Regions from separate parts of the Bradyrhizobium sp. 26S5 genome, predicted to be linked through region 1. Evidence: predicted binding sites of a transcription regulator. Region 1 holds the regulator's gene; each other region holds the start of a gene.
What was found. The regulator PhoB, encoded in region 1, activates phosphate uptake and scavenging genes when phosphate is short. The targets are predictions, from matches to a motif close to TGTCATNNANCTGTCAT.

Region 1 (4,278 bases):
CGCGATCCGGCTTGATCACCGGCGTGCTGCTGGCGACCGCCCGCGTCGCCGGCGAAACCGCGCCGCTGCTGTTCACCGCGCTGTCGAACCAGTTCTTCAGCTGGGATTTGACCAAGACCATGGCCAACCTGCCGGTGACCATCAACAACTTCGTGCAGAGCCCCTACGCCTACTGGAAAGAGCTGGCGTGGAGCGGTGCGCTGCTCATCACATTCACTGTGCTCGCGCTGAACATCGGCGCGCGCATCCTTGGTGCCGAAAGGGCCGCAAAATGACCGAGCTTTCCGTCTCCACGACTGCCGCGAGCCACGTTCCCCAGGTGCCGCTGCCGGAAGCGCCGCCGAAAGTCACGGTGCGCAACCTCAACTTCTATTACGGCGAGCACCACGCGCTGAAGAACATCAACCTGACGCTCGGCACCAACCGCGTCACGGCGTTCATCGGCCCGTCCGGCTGCGGCAAGTCGACCTTGCTGCGCATCTTCAACCGGATGTATGACCTCTATCCAGGCCAGCGCGCGGTCGGCCAGCTGATGCTGGACCAGACCAACATTCTCGATCCCAAGCTCGACCTCAATCTGCTGCGTGCGCGGGTCGGCATGGTGTTCCAGAAGCCGACGCCGTTCCCGATGACGATCTACGAGAACATCGCCTTCGGCATCCGCCTCTACGAGAAGATCTCGAAGTCCGAGATGGACGACCGGGTCGAGAAGGCGCTGCGCGGCGGCGCGCTGTGGAACGAGGTCAAGGACAAGCTGAACGCCTCCGGCCTGTCGCTCTCCGGCGGCCAGCAGCAGCGGCTGTGCATCGCACGCACCGTGGCGGTGCGTCCCGAGGTGATCCTGTTCGACGAGCCGTGCTCGGCGCTCGACCCGATCTCGACCGCCAAGGTCGAGGAGCTGATCCAGGAGCTCTCCGAGGACTACACGATCGCGATCGTCACCCACAACATGCAGCAGGCGGCGCGCGTCTCCGACAAAACCGCCTTCATGTATCTCGGCGAGCTGATCGAGTTCGACGACACCAACAAGATTTTCACCTCGCCGAGCGATCGACGCACGCAGGACTACATCACCGGCCGGTTCGGCTGAGGAGACAAGCGATGGCTTCTGAACATACCGCCAAGGCATTCGACAGCGACCTGCAGGAGTTGACCCGCCTGGTCGCCGAGATGGGCGGCCTCGTCGAGCGCATGATCACCGAGTCGGTCGACGCGCTGATCCGCCGCGACGTCGCGCTGGGCAAGCGCGTGGTCGCCGCCGACATCGAGATCGACAATCTGCAGCGCGTCATCGAGGAGCGCGCGGTGCTGACGATCGCTCGCCGCCAGCCGATGGCGATCGACCTGCGCGAGATCGTCAGCGCGATGCGCGTCGCGACTGACCTCGAGCGGATCGGCGACCTCGCCAAGAACATGGGCAAGCGCGTCGCGGCGCTGGAGAGCGATTTCCAGCCGCTGAAGTTGATCCGCGGCCTCGAGCACATGACCGATCTCGTACTGTCTCAGGTCAAGTCGGTGCTCGACGCCTATGCCGCGCACGATCTGCCGGCGGCGATGAACGTCTGGAAGGGCGACGAGGAGGTCGATGCGATCTGCACCTCGCTGTTCCGCGAGCTGCTTACCTACATGATGGAGGATCCGCGCAACATCTCGTTCTGTATCCATCTGATGTTCTGCGCCAAGAACATCGAGCGGATCGGCGACCACGCCACCAATATCGCCGAGACCGTGTTCTACATGATCGAGGGCCAGCAGATCACCGACAAGCGTCCGAAGGGCGATATGACCAATTTCGCCACCACGGTGCCGGGCAACTAGGGCATGATCCGCATCGGCGGAACCGGATTGTCGTCGCGACAAACCGTTTCCACGGGGAATATGCTCAGGGGTTGAGTGTTTCGGTTTGCGTTTGGGCAACGGATCACCACAGAGAAAGAACTTAGACCGATGAGCGCACGCATTCTGGTAGTCGAAGACGAGGAAGCGCTGACGACGCTGTTGCGCTACAACCTCGATGCGGAAGGCTACGACGTCGAAACGGTGGGACGCGGCGACGACGCCGACACCAGGTTGAAGGAGCGCATCCCCGACCTCGTGGTACTCGATTGGATGCTGCCGGGCCTGTCCGGCATCGAGCTGTGCCGCCGTCTGCGGGCGCGGCCCGAGACCAAGCAGCTTCCGATCATCATGCTGACCGCGCGCGGCGAGGAGAGTGAGCGCGTGCGCGGGCTTGCCACCGGCGCCGACGATTACATCGTCAAGCCGTTCTCGGTGCCCGAGCTGCTCGCGCGGGTGAAGGGCCTGCTGCGCCGTGCGAGCCCGGAGCGGCTTGCCACCGTGCTGACCTATGGCGATATCGAACTCGACCGCGAGAAGCGCCGCGTGGCGCGCTCCGGCCGCCCGATCGATCTCGGGCCGACCGAATATCGTCTGCTCGAATTCTTCCTCGAGCATCCCGGCCGGGTGTTCAGCCGCGAGCAGCTGCTCGACAGCGTCTGGGGCCGCGACATCTATATCGACGAGCGCACCGTCGACGTGCATATCGGCCGCCTGCGCAAGTTGCTCAATCCGGGCCGCGAGCAGGATCCGATCCGCACCGTGCGCGGCGCCGGCTACGCGCTCGACGACCGCTTCGCGAAGGCCGAGCCGCAGCCGTAAGGCCGCGCGGCATTCACAAGCCGCAACACGGCGTCGTCCCGGCGAAAGCCGGGACCCATACGCCGCGGCCGGCGCAATGGGCAAGTGGCCAGACAGCTTTCTAACAACACCCATTCGTGGTTATGGGTCCCGGCCTGCGCCGGGACGACGCCGGTGATGCATCCGGGCGACGAGCCACAAAAAAATCCCCGCTTTCACGGGGATTTCTTTTTCAGTCCTACGCCAGTTTCCCGAGTGCTCACTTGATCTGCGGTTTCGCCGACGGCCGGCGGCGATCGCCGGCGGGCTGGTAGGCGACGCGCGAGTGGTGTGCGCAATAGGGCAGGCCGCCGAGCGCCTTGCCGCCGCAGAAGAAGAATTCCGGGCTCGAGGGATCGCCGACCGGCCAGTGGCAGGTGGCTTCGTTCAGCTCGAGCAGCGACAGCCGCTGGCTCATCGGCACCACGTTGTCGTAGGAGATCGGATCGGGCTCCATCTCGACCTCGAAGGCATGCGCCAGCGCGGTGTTGCCGCGCGAGACCGGACGCGCCACCCGCATCATGTGCTGGGCGGGGCGGGCCTTGCGCTGCCGCGGCGCCGCCGTGGAGGGGGCCTTGGCGCGGCCGGAGAGGCCGAGCCGATGCACTTTGCCGATCACGGCGTTTCGCGTCACATTGCCAAGTTCCGCGGCGATCTGGCTGGCCGAGAGGCCAGACTCCCAGAGCTTCTTCAGCTGCTCGACGCGATCGTCGGACCAGGTCAATACAGTCATCGCATTCTTCCTTTCGCATGGCGCCGGCCAGTCATTGGAGCGACGCTGCGAGCCAAATCCGGGTCAAAATCCCAGCGGCCAGAATCCCTTAGCCCTCGCCGGGCGCGGTTTTGAGCCCGAACGTTTACGTGTGACACGAAGGCTACTTAGAGGGTCCAGTACTGCCGCACGAGATGTCGTACCCGACAGGCCAAACGCTACAATATGGCGTGACTCTGGCGCAAGAGTCCGCGGCCGTGCGTCCACATGTTCCCACAAAGTTAAGCACTGCAATGAGGCTTTTCCACCGCACCGGAATGCTCCGGATTGCGCTCGTTCCGCATCGCAGGAAGGTCGGCAAAGGCCGGCTGCTGGCGATTGACACCTACTGGCCGCAGCATAGAATGCCTGTACGTGCCGCCCGCAAAGGCGGCCGTTTTGTTTTCCGAAGCTGGCCGTTGCTGCACTGGCGTCAAGCCGCCCGGCAATTGTCGGCTTCAAACCGGCAGTGAACGCCATGACCAACAGCGCCTCGTCGCATCTGCTCCCCGTCTTCGCCCGGGTCGATCTCGGCTTCGAGCGCGGCGAGGGCGCCTGGCTGATCGCAACCAACGGCGACCGCTATCTCGATTTCACCTCGGGCGTTGCGGTGAACGCGCTCGGGCATGCGCATCCGCATCTGGTCAAGGCGCTGCAGGAACAGGCGACCAAGCTCTGGCACATGTCGAACCTGTTCAAGAGCCCGGACGGCGAGGCGCTGGCCGCCCGGCTGTGCGAGCAGAGCTTTGCCGACTTCGTGTTCTTCTGCAATTCCGGCGCAGAGGCGATGGAAGGCGTGATCAAGCTGGTCCGCCACTATCACTTCTCCAAGGGCCATCCCGAGCGCTACC
Region 2 (4,278 bases), 3.9 Mb from region 1:
CGGGCATTCCCTTTGACCATTCGCGCATGTCCGCGACTCCTTCTGTTCGCGTCCCAGCCGATATGCTGACACGGATCATGCGCCGGCGAGCGTGAAGCAGATCACACAAATCGGGAAAACGTGGCAATCAAAATTCCGCTGCACGCGGCACGCTCAAGTTGCAGCACACGATCGACCTGCCGCGCAGGTTTCTGAACATGTTCGAGCTGCGCTTGCGCTGCGCGCGTCTCCGGAGACGCAGAAGCAATCCAAACTACCGTGCCGCTCGCGGCGAAGATGGTGGGTTACGCCTTCCGCCTTCGCTCGTTGAGCTACGGCGGACGTGGTCGGCTAACCCACCCTACGCTCTGCCCGCGCCCTCACAGCACCTTGCGCTGCGCCAAATTCTTCATCAGGGCACCGACGCCGAAGGTCCAGGGCTCGCATTCGTCGCTGCTGCGCATGCGGTTGACGAGCTTGCCGAGCTGGGGCGCGGCAATGGTGACGATGTCGTCGCGCTTGTGGGTGAAGCCCTCACCCTTGGCGTCGCGGTCCTTGACGGGTGCGAACATCGTGCCGAGGAACAGCGCAAACCCGTCGGGATATTGATGCACGGGGCCGATGGTCTGGGCGACCAGATCGGTCGGGTCGCGGCTGATCTTTGAGATCGAGGAATGGCCTTCGAGCACGAAACCGTCCGCGCCCTTCACGGTCAGGCCGACATCCATCTTCCTGACGTCGTCGAGCGAGAAGGTCTGGTCGAACAGGCGGAGCAGCGGGCCGATCGCGCAAGAGGCGTTGTTGTCCTTGGCCTTCGACAAGAGCAGCGCCGAGCGGCCCTCGAAATCGCGCAGATTGACGTCGTTGCCGAGCGCGGCACCGACAATCTTGCCGGCGCCGGAAACAATGAGCACGACCTCCGGCTCCGGATTGTTCCAGGTCGACTTCGGATGCAGCCCGGCATCCATGCCGGTGCCGACCGAGGACAGCGTCGGCGCCTTGGTGAACACTTCCGCGTCCGGGCCGATGCCGACCTCCAGATACTGGCTCCAGGCGTTCTGATCGATCAAGACCTGCTTCAGCTTCATCGCCTGCTCGGAGCCGGGCTTCAGCTTGGAGAGATCGTCACCAACCAGCCGCACCACCTCGGTGCGGATCGCTTCCGCCGAGGACGGATTGCCGCGCGCCCGCTCCTCGATCACGCGCTCCAGCATCGAGATCGCGAAAGTGACGCCGGCGGCCTTCAGCACCTGCAGATCGACCGGCGCGAGCAGATGCGGTTTTGTGCCGTCGCGGCGATCCGGCGGCGTGTTGGCGAGGATCGCGTCGAAATCGCCGAGCCGCTCGCCTTTGGTCGCGCGCACCGCCGCTGCAGGATCGCTCTCCTCGCACAGCGCGCTCACCGTCGGGAACCGCGCCGTGACATCGAACACGCCGTCCGCCCGCACCGCGACCACGGCCGGGCCGCCGGCCTGCGGCAACCAGACCCGTCCGACCAGCGTGCCGGCGGTCGCGTCCTCCGGCAGGACGTCTTTTGGCGTGAGCGAAATCATCGGCGTCTCCCATTTCGGTGTTGTTGGCGTTTGTTAGCACAGTCCCGCCGGCTGCGTGAAACAGCGGTCATGCCATTGTCATAGAGGGGTAACATCGCCCGTCAATGCTCCCGTCGATCCATCTAACACACTGAAAGACGGACCTGCATGACCGCGCCCCACCTCACCGACGAAGCCTCCCGAGATGAAGCCTTACGTGACGAGGCCTTGGGCGACGAAGCCTTGCGCGACGAAGCCTTGCGCGCCCGCATCCACCAGGAGATGGCCGACAGCCTCGATGAGGAACTCGAGCTTGAGCTCGACGACGACAGGCTCAACGGGCTCGACCATGACGGGTCCGCTGGACATCCGTCGATCGACCGCAAGATCTATTTCCGCGAATTGCTGCGGCTGCAGGGCGAGCTGGTGAAGCTGCAGGACTGGGTGCAGCACGAGAAGAAGAAGGTCGTGGTGCTGTTCGAGGGTCGCGATTCCGCCGGCAAGGGCGGCGTCATCAAGCGCATCACCCAGCGGCTCAACCCGCGCATCTGCCGCGTCGCGGCGCTGCCGGCACCGAACGAGCGCGAACGCACGCAATGGTATTTTCAGCGCTACGTGTCGCATCTGCCGGCCGGCGGCGAAATGGTGCTGTTCGACCGCAGCTGGTACAACCGCGCCGGCGTCGAGAAGGTGATGGGGTTCTGCACCGACGAGCAGTATGAGGAATTCTTCAATTCGGTGCCGGAATTCGAGCGCATGCTGATCCGCTCCGGCACCATCCTCCTGAAATACTGGTTCTCGATCACCGACGAGGAACAGGCGTTCCGCTTCTCGATGCGGATCCATGACCCGCTGAAGCAGTGGAAGCTGAGCCCGATGGACGTCGAGGCGCGCACCCGCTGGGAGCAGTACACCAAGGCCAAGGAGACGATGCTGGAACGCACCCATCTACAGGACTCGCCGTGGTGGATCGTCGACGCCGTCGACAAGAAGCGCGCCCGGCTCAACTGCATCTCGCATCTGCTCGGCCAGATCCCGTATCAGCAGGTCGCACACCAGCCGGTCGTGCTGCCGCCCCGGGTGCGCAACCCCGACTATCACCGCGGCCCGATCCCGCCGGAGATGTACGTGCCGGGACGGTATTGATCTAACCACATGCACGCTCCGCCCCCTGCTGCGGCGGAAGATCACTAAATCGCGATTGTAGATTGTGAGGCATCTCACTGGTCTTCTTGCACACCCCCCTTAAACCAGAGGTTGCCCGCAATTCGCGGGCTAAAAGGAGGCCTAGGCTATGTTGAAGGAACATCGCGAAAGCAAGAGTTCATCGACCGACCAGCCAGAAGCTCATAAGGGTGTTGCGACACATGCTGTCCAAACCCTTGACCTCAGTTGGAGCGCGCCTATCCGTTATGGCGATTGCAAGCTGTCCGGTTTCTTGAACGGCACCCTGAACAACGGCCCAACTCTCAGGCTTCGTTCTGACGGAACAGCGGAATTGTTGGCAAAATTTTTCTCAACTGACGACGGTGATGTTTGGGTTATCGATCGTCTCGTTCTTTTGGATATTCACGGGACGGTCCTTTTTCAGTTTCCACACCTTTCAAGCCCCGAAACCCAGACCGACAACCAAGTGCTCGATTGGGTCGCCGAACTAAGCTTCCCCGCCGTTTTCTTTTCTTCGGTCACAGGGGCGAACATGACCTATCGTTGCTAAGCCCTAAGGGCGCGGTTCGCGGCCTTATTCGACCTCCCCCACAAGCGGGAGAGGTGAAGTTCAGAACATAGGCAACCGCGCCCTCGCCTCGCCTACTATTGGCGCAGGCCCGCACTATTGCTGCGGCCAAATCCCGACGCTAGGCTTCCCCGATCTGGTGCAGGGAGGCTCGCTTGACTCAATCCGACGACATCACAATTTCCGAAGATCGCCGTGACGCGCTGCGCTATGCGCTCGGGATCGGCAGCGGCGCCGCGCTGGTCGCCGCGATGGCAACCCCGGCCGCGGCGCAGACGCCTGCCGACAACACGCTGGATCGTATCCGCGCCAACAAGGTGCTGCGGATCGCCGTGCTGCCGGGCGAGCTGCCTTATTTCAACAAGGATCTCGCCTCCGGCACCTGGTCCGGCTTCTCGATCGAGATGGCCAACGACCTGGCAAAGCTGCTTTACGTCAAGCTGGAGTATGTCGAATCGACCTATGGCAATTCGATTCTTGATTTGCAGGCCAACAAGATCGATCTCGGCTTCGCGCTCAACCCGACGCCGCAGAGGGCACTAGTGGTCGATTTCACCAATCTGGTGTTCCCGCATCCCTTCGGCGCGATGCTGAAGAAGGGGCTGGAGGCCAAGACCTGGGCCGACATCAACAAGCCGGAGGTGAAGATCGCGGTCGACGTCGGCTCGGCCAACGAGGCGGTGGCGCGGCGCTTCGCGCCGAACGCCACCATCAAGTCGCTGAAGTCGCGCGACGAGGTGATGCTGGAAATGTCGTCGGGCCGCGTCGATTGCGTGGTCAACGCGCTGGTGCTCGGGCTGACCGCGATCGCCAAGAACCCGAATCTCGGCAGCTACAAGATCCTGGCCTCGCCCTCGGTGACGATCGCGAGCGGCATGGCGGTGCGCCGCGAGGGCGACAAGCGCTGGCGCGACTTCCTCTCGGTGTGGGTCGACTACAACCGGGGCATCGGCCAGATGCGCGAATGGTTCGTCAAGGGCCTCGGGCTTGCCGGCGTCAAGCCGGAGGATGTGCCGGTGGAGTTGAGTATTT
Region 3 (4,278 bases), 3.4 Mb from region 1:
CGATGAGCCAGCTGCCGAAGCCGGACACCGGCGCGCTGCGCACCAAATATCCCGAGGCATTCGACCGGCCCGCCGCGGCGCGGCTGGCGTTGCCGGCCATGATCGTGGCGGCGCTTGCGGTCTTTGTGTACGGCCTGGTCGATCTCGACTTCTCGCCGTCCAGGCTGATCGCGGGCCTCAGCCAGCTCGGCTGGATCACCATATTGATGATCCCGCCGAATCCCGGCGCGTCATTCCCGCTCTACATGCAGGCGCTTGGCGAGACGCTGTCGATCGCGCTGCTCGGCACCACGCTTGCGGCATTGCTGGCGCTGCCGGTCAGCCTGCTGGCGGCGCGCAACATCATCCCCTCGAACCTGATCCGCTTTCCGGTGCGCCGCTTCCTGGATTCGATCCGCGGCGTCGACACGCTGATCTGGGCGCTGGTCTGGATCAATGTCGTCGGACTCGGCCCGTTTGCCGGCGTGCTCGCGATCATGGTCTCCGACTTCGGTGCGTTCGGAAAGCTATTCTCCGAGGCGATCGAGGCGGCTGACCGCAAGCAGGTCGAGGGTATCCGCGCCTCCGGCGGCAATAGCTTGCATGAAATCCGCTTCGGCCTGTTGCCGCAGGTGCTGCCCGTGATCGCCGGCCAAGTGCTCTATTTCATCGAGTCGAACACGCGTTCGGCCACCATCATCGGCATCGTCGGCGCCGGCGGCATCGGCCTACAACTCGCCGAGCAGATCCGCGTGCTGGAATGGCAGAAGGTGTCGTTCCTGATCCTGATGATCCTGATCGCAGTCGCGGCGATCGACTTCATCTCGAGCAAGCTACGCTTTGCGATTATTGGTCAAAGGGCGGTGGCCTAGCTCGCCGCGCGCTCAATCATCCTTCTCCCCTTGTGGGAGAAGGTGGCGTAGGCGGCCTTTGGCCGCCGTCTTCTAGAAGGACGCCGATGCCTTGGCATCGGCTACGGCGCCGGATGAGGGGTATCTCTCAGCGAAATCAGAAGCCGATATGTTCGCGGAGAGATACCCCTCACCCGGATCGCATCTGGCGATGCGATCCGACCTCTCCGACAAGGGGAGAGGTGCACCGCCAGTGTGGCGGCACATTCAACCGTTCTCGACCAGAAACTCCACGCGCTCGGCGGCAAAGCGCGAGCGTTTGGTCACCAGCGGCTGGTCCAGCATGTCGACGTCGGTTGCGTCGACCACCAGCACCGGCCGTCCCAGCGGCAGATCGAGTCGCGCGGCATCAGTGGCATCGGCGATTGCCGCGGTGATCCGGGTCGAGGCGCGGTGGTAATCCCTGACGCCGTAATGCCCGAGCAGCTTCGTCATCGAGTGCACGTTGGCGAACACGCTGCCGGCATCGGGAAACCGCTCGGCCGACAGCCATGTGGTGGAGACGCAGATCGGCGTCCGGTCGGCGAGGCGCACCGCTTCGATCCGGATCAGCCGCGCACCGATCTTCAGGCCGAGCTCACGCGCGATCTCGCGGTTGGCGATATCCTCGCCGGCCTCGATCAGCTGGCCGCGCGGTTCGTGGCCGCCGGCGCCGACGATCTCCGAAAATCTTGTGCGTGAGCGCAGGGGATAGGCGAGGCGCTGGGCCTCGACATAGGTGCCGCTGCCGCGCTCGGCGCGCACCAGGCCGCGCTCGGCCAATGCGGCGAGCGCCCGCCGCACGGTGTGGCGGTTGACCCGGTAAGTCTCGGCGATCTCCATCTCGCCGGGCAGCTTTTCGCCCGCGGCAAAGCGGCCGTCAGCGATGCCGCGCTCGATGCCGTCGGCGACCTGCCGCCACAAGGCGACGCCGGAACTTTCCTGCATGCTCATGGCGCGGTGATACCAGAAATCGTCGGTTTGTCACGAAACAGTCATGGCGCTCGGCTATCAAGTTGTCTAGTATCATAGACAACTTGATATAGGCAAGGTTGCCCATGAGTTCGACCGGACCAAACAGCAAACAGGCCCAGCGCAAGGCCGCGATGTCGGTGCTGGCGCATGCCGCCGCTGCCGACATCGCAGGCCGGCTCGCGGCGATCGCGGTGCCGGCGCATGAGAACCTGCGCGAGCCGGAGAACGGCCTTGTGATGCTGCGCGGGCGGATCGGCGGCGACGGCGCGCCGTTCAATCTCGGCGAGGCGACGGTGTCGCGCGCGGCGGTGCGGCTTGCGACCGGCGAGGTCGGCTTCGGCTACACGCTCGGCCGCGATGCGCAGAAGGCGCAGATGATCGCGCTGTGTGACGCCATGGTGCAGTCGACGGAGTTGTCCGGCGAGGTGGAGGCGAAGGTGATCGCGCCGCTGCGTGTGGTCATGAACGCCAAACGCGCCCGCAAGGCCGCCGAGACCGCGGCGACGCGGGTCGATTTCTACACGATGGTGCGCGGTGAGGGGTGATGCAATGACGACGATTGCCGAAATGCCCGCAGGCTTTGCCGACAAGGTGCTGTCGGCGCAATCAACCTTCCGTTCCGTGATGGAGGCGATGGCGCGTCCGGGCAGCGTGCAGCGCGTTGCGGCGAGCGCAGGCACGCCCGCCGGCATGATGCGCGGCGCGGCTGCGATCGCGCTGACGCTGTTCGATCACGACACGCCGATCTGGCTCGATGCTGCGACGTCGGCGACGCCGGATGTCGCCCGCTGGCTGAAGTTTCACGCCAGCGCGCCGGTTGTCACGGACTCCTCGATCGCGAGCTTCGCGCTGATCGGCGATGCCGCGAATCTGCCGGCGCTCGAGCGTTTCGCGTTCGGCAGCAGCGAATATCCGGATCGTTCGACCACGCTGATCCTGCAGGTCGACAGCCTGACGCAGGGCCCGGCCTTCGAGCTGAAGGGGCCCGGCATCGACGGCAGCGCGCTGTTGCAGGCGATGATCAGGCCGAGCGACCTGTTCGAGCGGCTGTCGATCAACGAGGTCCTGTTCCCGCGCGGCATCGATGTCGTGCTGGTCCATGACGATGCCATTGTCGCGATCCCGCGCACCACGCGGCTGATCGCAAGCGGAGTGTGAGCGATGTATGTAGCGGTCAAGGGAGGCGAGCGCGCCATCGAGAACGCCCATCGCCTGCTCGCGCATGAGCGGCGCGGCGATCGCGATGTGCCCGAGGTGACGCTGGCGCAGATCTCCGAACAGCTCGCGCTCGGCGTCGATCGGGTGATGACCGAAGGCTCGCTCTATGACCGCGAGCTCGCGGCGCTGGCGATCAAGCAGGCGCGCGGCGACATGATCGAGGCGATCTTCCTGGTCCGCGCGTTCCGCGCCACGCTGCCGCGCTTCGGTGCCACCGAGCCGGTCAACACCGGCGAGATGCAGGTGCGGCGGCGCATCTCCTCGACCTTCAAGGACGTTCCGGGTGGCCAGATACTCGGCCCGACCTTCGATTACACCCATCGCCTGCTCGACCCGCAGCTCGCGGAAGGCTTTGTGCCGGAGCGGCCGGCGACGTCGGAAGCCTCGCAGGCGGCGACGCCGCGGGTCACCGACATTCTCGGCCGCGACGGCCTGATCGAGCCCTCGCCGCAAGCCGAGGCCGACGCGCCGGTCGGCGACCTCACGCGCGAGCCGTTGAGCTTTCCGGCCGATCGCGATCTGCGGCTGCAGAATCTCGCGCGCGGCGACGAGGGTTTCCTGCTCGCGCTCGGCTACTCGACGCAGCGCGGCTACGGCCGCAACCATCCCTTCGCCGGCGAGATCCGCTTTGGCGAGGTCGAGGTCGAGTTCTCAGCCGAGGACGTCGGCTTTGCCGTGCCGCTGGGTTCGATCGCATTGACCGAATGCCAGATGGTCAACCAGTTCAAGGGCTCGACCACCGAGGCGCCGTGCTTCACCCGCGGCTATGGGTTGGCCTTCGGCCAGAGCGAACGCAAGACCATGTCGATGGCGCTGGTCGACCGCGCGCTGCGCGCGCGCGAGTTCGGCGAGGAAGCCGCTGCACCGGCGCAGGACGAGGAGTTCGTGATGTCGCACTCCGACAACGTGCAGTCGACCGGCTTCGTCGAGCATCTCAAGCTGCCGCATTATGTCGACTTCCAGTCCGAGCTCGGCCTGCTGCGCAAGCTGCGGCAAGAATTCGCCGATGCCAATCAAGAGACGGCACTGCAGGAGGCCGCGGAATGAACGCGCCGACGTACAACGTTGCCTATCTCGACGAGCAGACCAAGCGGATGATCCGCCGCGCGATCCTGAAGGCGATCGCGATCCCCGGCTATCAGGTGCCGTTCGCAAGCCGCGAGATGCCGATGCCCTATGGCTGGGGCACCGGCGGCGTGCAGGTGACGGCCGCGAT

Region 2: the regulator PhoB is predicted to act here: its motif matches at 1,598-1,614, upstream of ppk2 (polyphosphate kinase 2).
Region 3: the regulator PhoB is predicted to act here: its motif matches at 1,852-1,868, upstream of phnF (phosphonate metabolism transcriptional regulator PhnF).

The regions. Positions count from the first base shown of each region.
Region 1 covers NZ_CP145948.1:8,738,575-8,742,852, reverse strand. Annotated here, with positions in the region: gene pstA (phosphate ABC transporter permease PstA) at 1-275, shown strand, start outside; gene pstB (phosphate ABC transporter ATP-binding protein PstB) at 272-1,090, shown strand; gene phoU (phosphate signaling complex protein PhoU) at 1,102-1,818, shown strand; gene phoB (phosphate regulon transcriptional regulator PhoB) at 1,948-2,658, shown strand; gene V5279_RS41385 (GcrA family cell cycle regulator) at 2,897-3,409, opposite strand; gene V5279_RS41380 (aspartate aminotransferase family protein) at 3,906-4,278, shown strand, end outside.
Region 2 covers NZ_CP145948.1:2,938,394-2,942,671, reverse strand. Annotated here, with positions in the region: gene V5279_RS13640 (fumarylacetoacetate hydrolase family protein) at 360-1,532, opposite strand; gene ppk2 (polyphosphate kinase 2) at 1,794-2,657, shown strand; gene V5279_RS13630 (DUF6294 family protein) at 2,806-3,228, shown strand; gene V5279_RS13625 (transporter substrate-binding domain-containing protein) at 3,402-4,278, shown strand, end outside.
Region 3 covers NZ_CP145948.1:2,522,152-2,526,429, forward strand. Annotated here, with positions in the region: gene phnE (phosphonate ABC transporter, permease protein PhnE) at 1-6, shown strand, start outside; gene phnE (phosphonate ABC transporter, permease protein PhnE) at 3-851, shown strand; gene phnF (phosphonate metabolism transcriptional regulator PhnF) at 1,098-1,823, opposite strand; gene phnG (phosphonate C-P lyase system protein PhnG) at 1,928-2,389, shown strand; gene phnH (phosphonate C-P lyase system protein PhnH) at 2,394-3,002, shown strand; gene V5279_RS11865 (carbon-phosphorus lyase complex subunit PhnI) at 3,006-4,109, shown strand; gene V5279_RS11870 (alpha-D-ribose 1-methylphosphonate 5-phosphate C-P-lyase PhnJ) at 4,106-4,278, shown strand, end outside.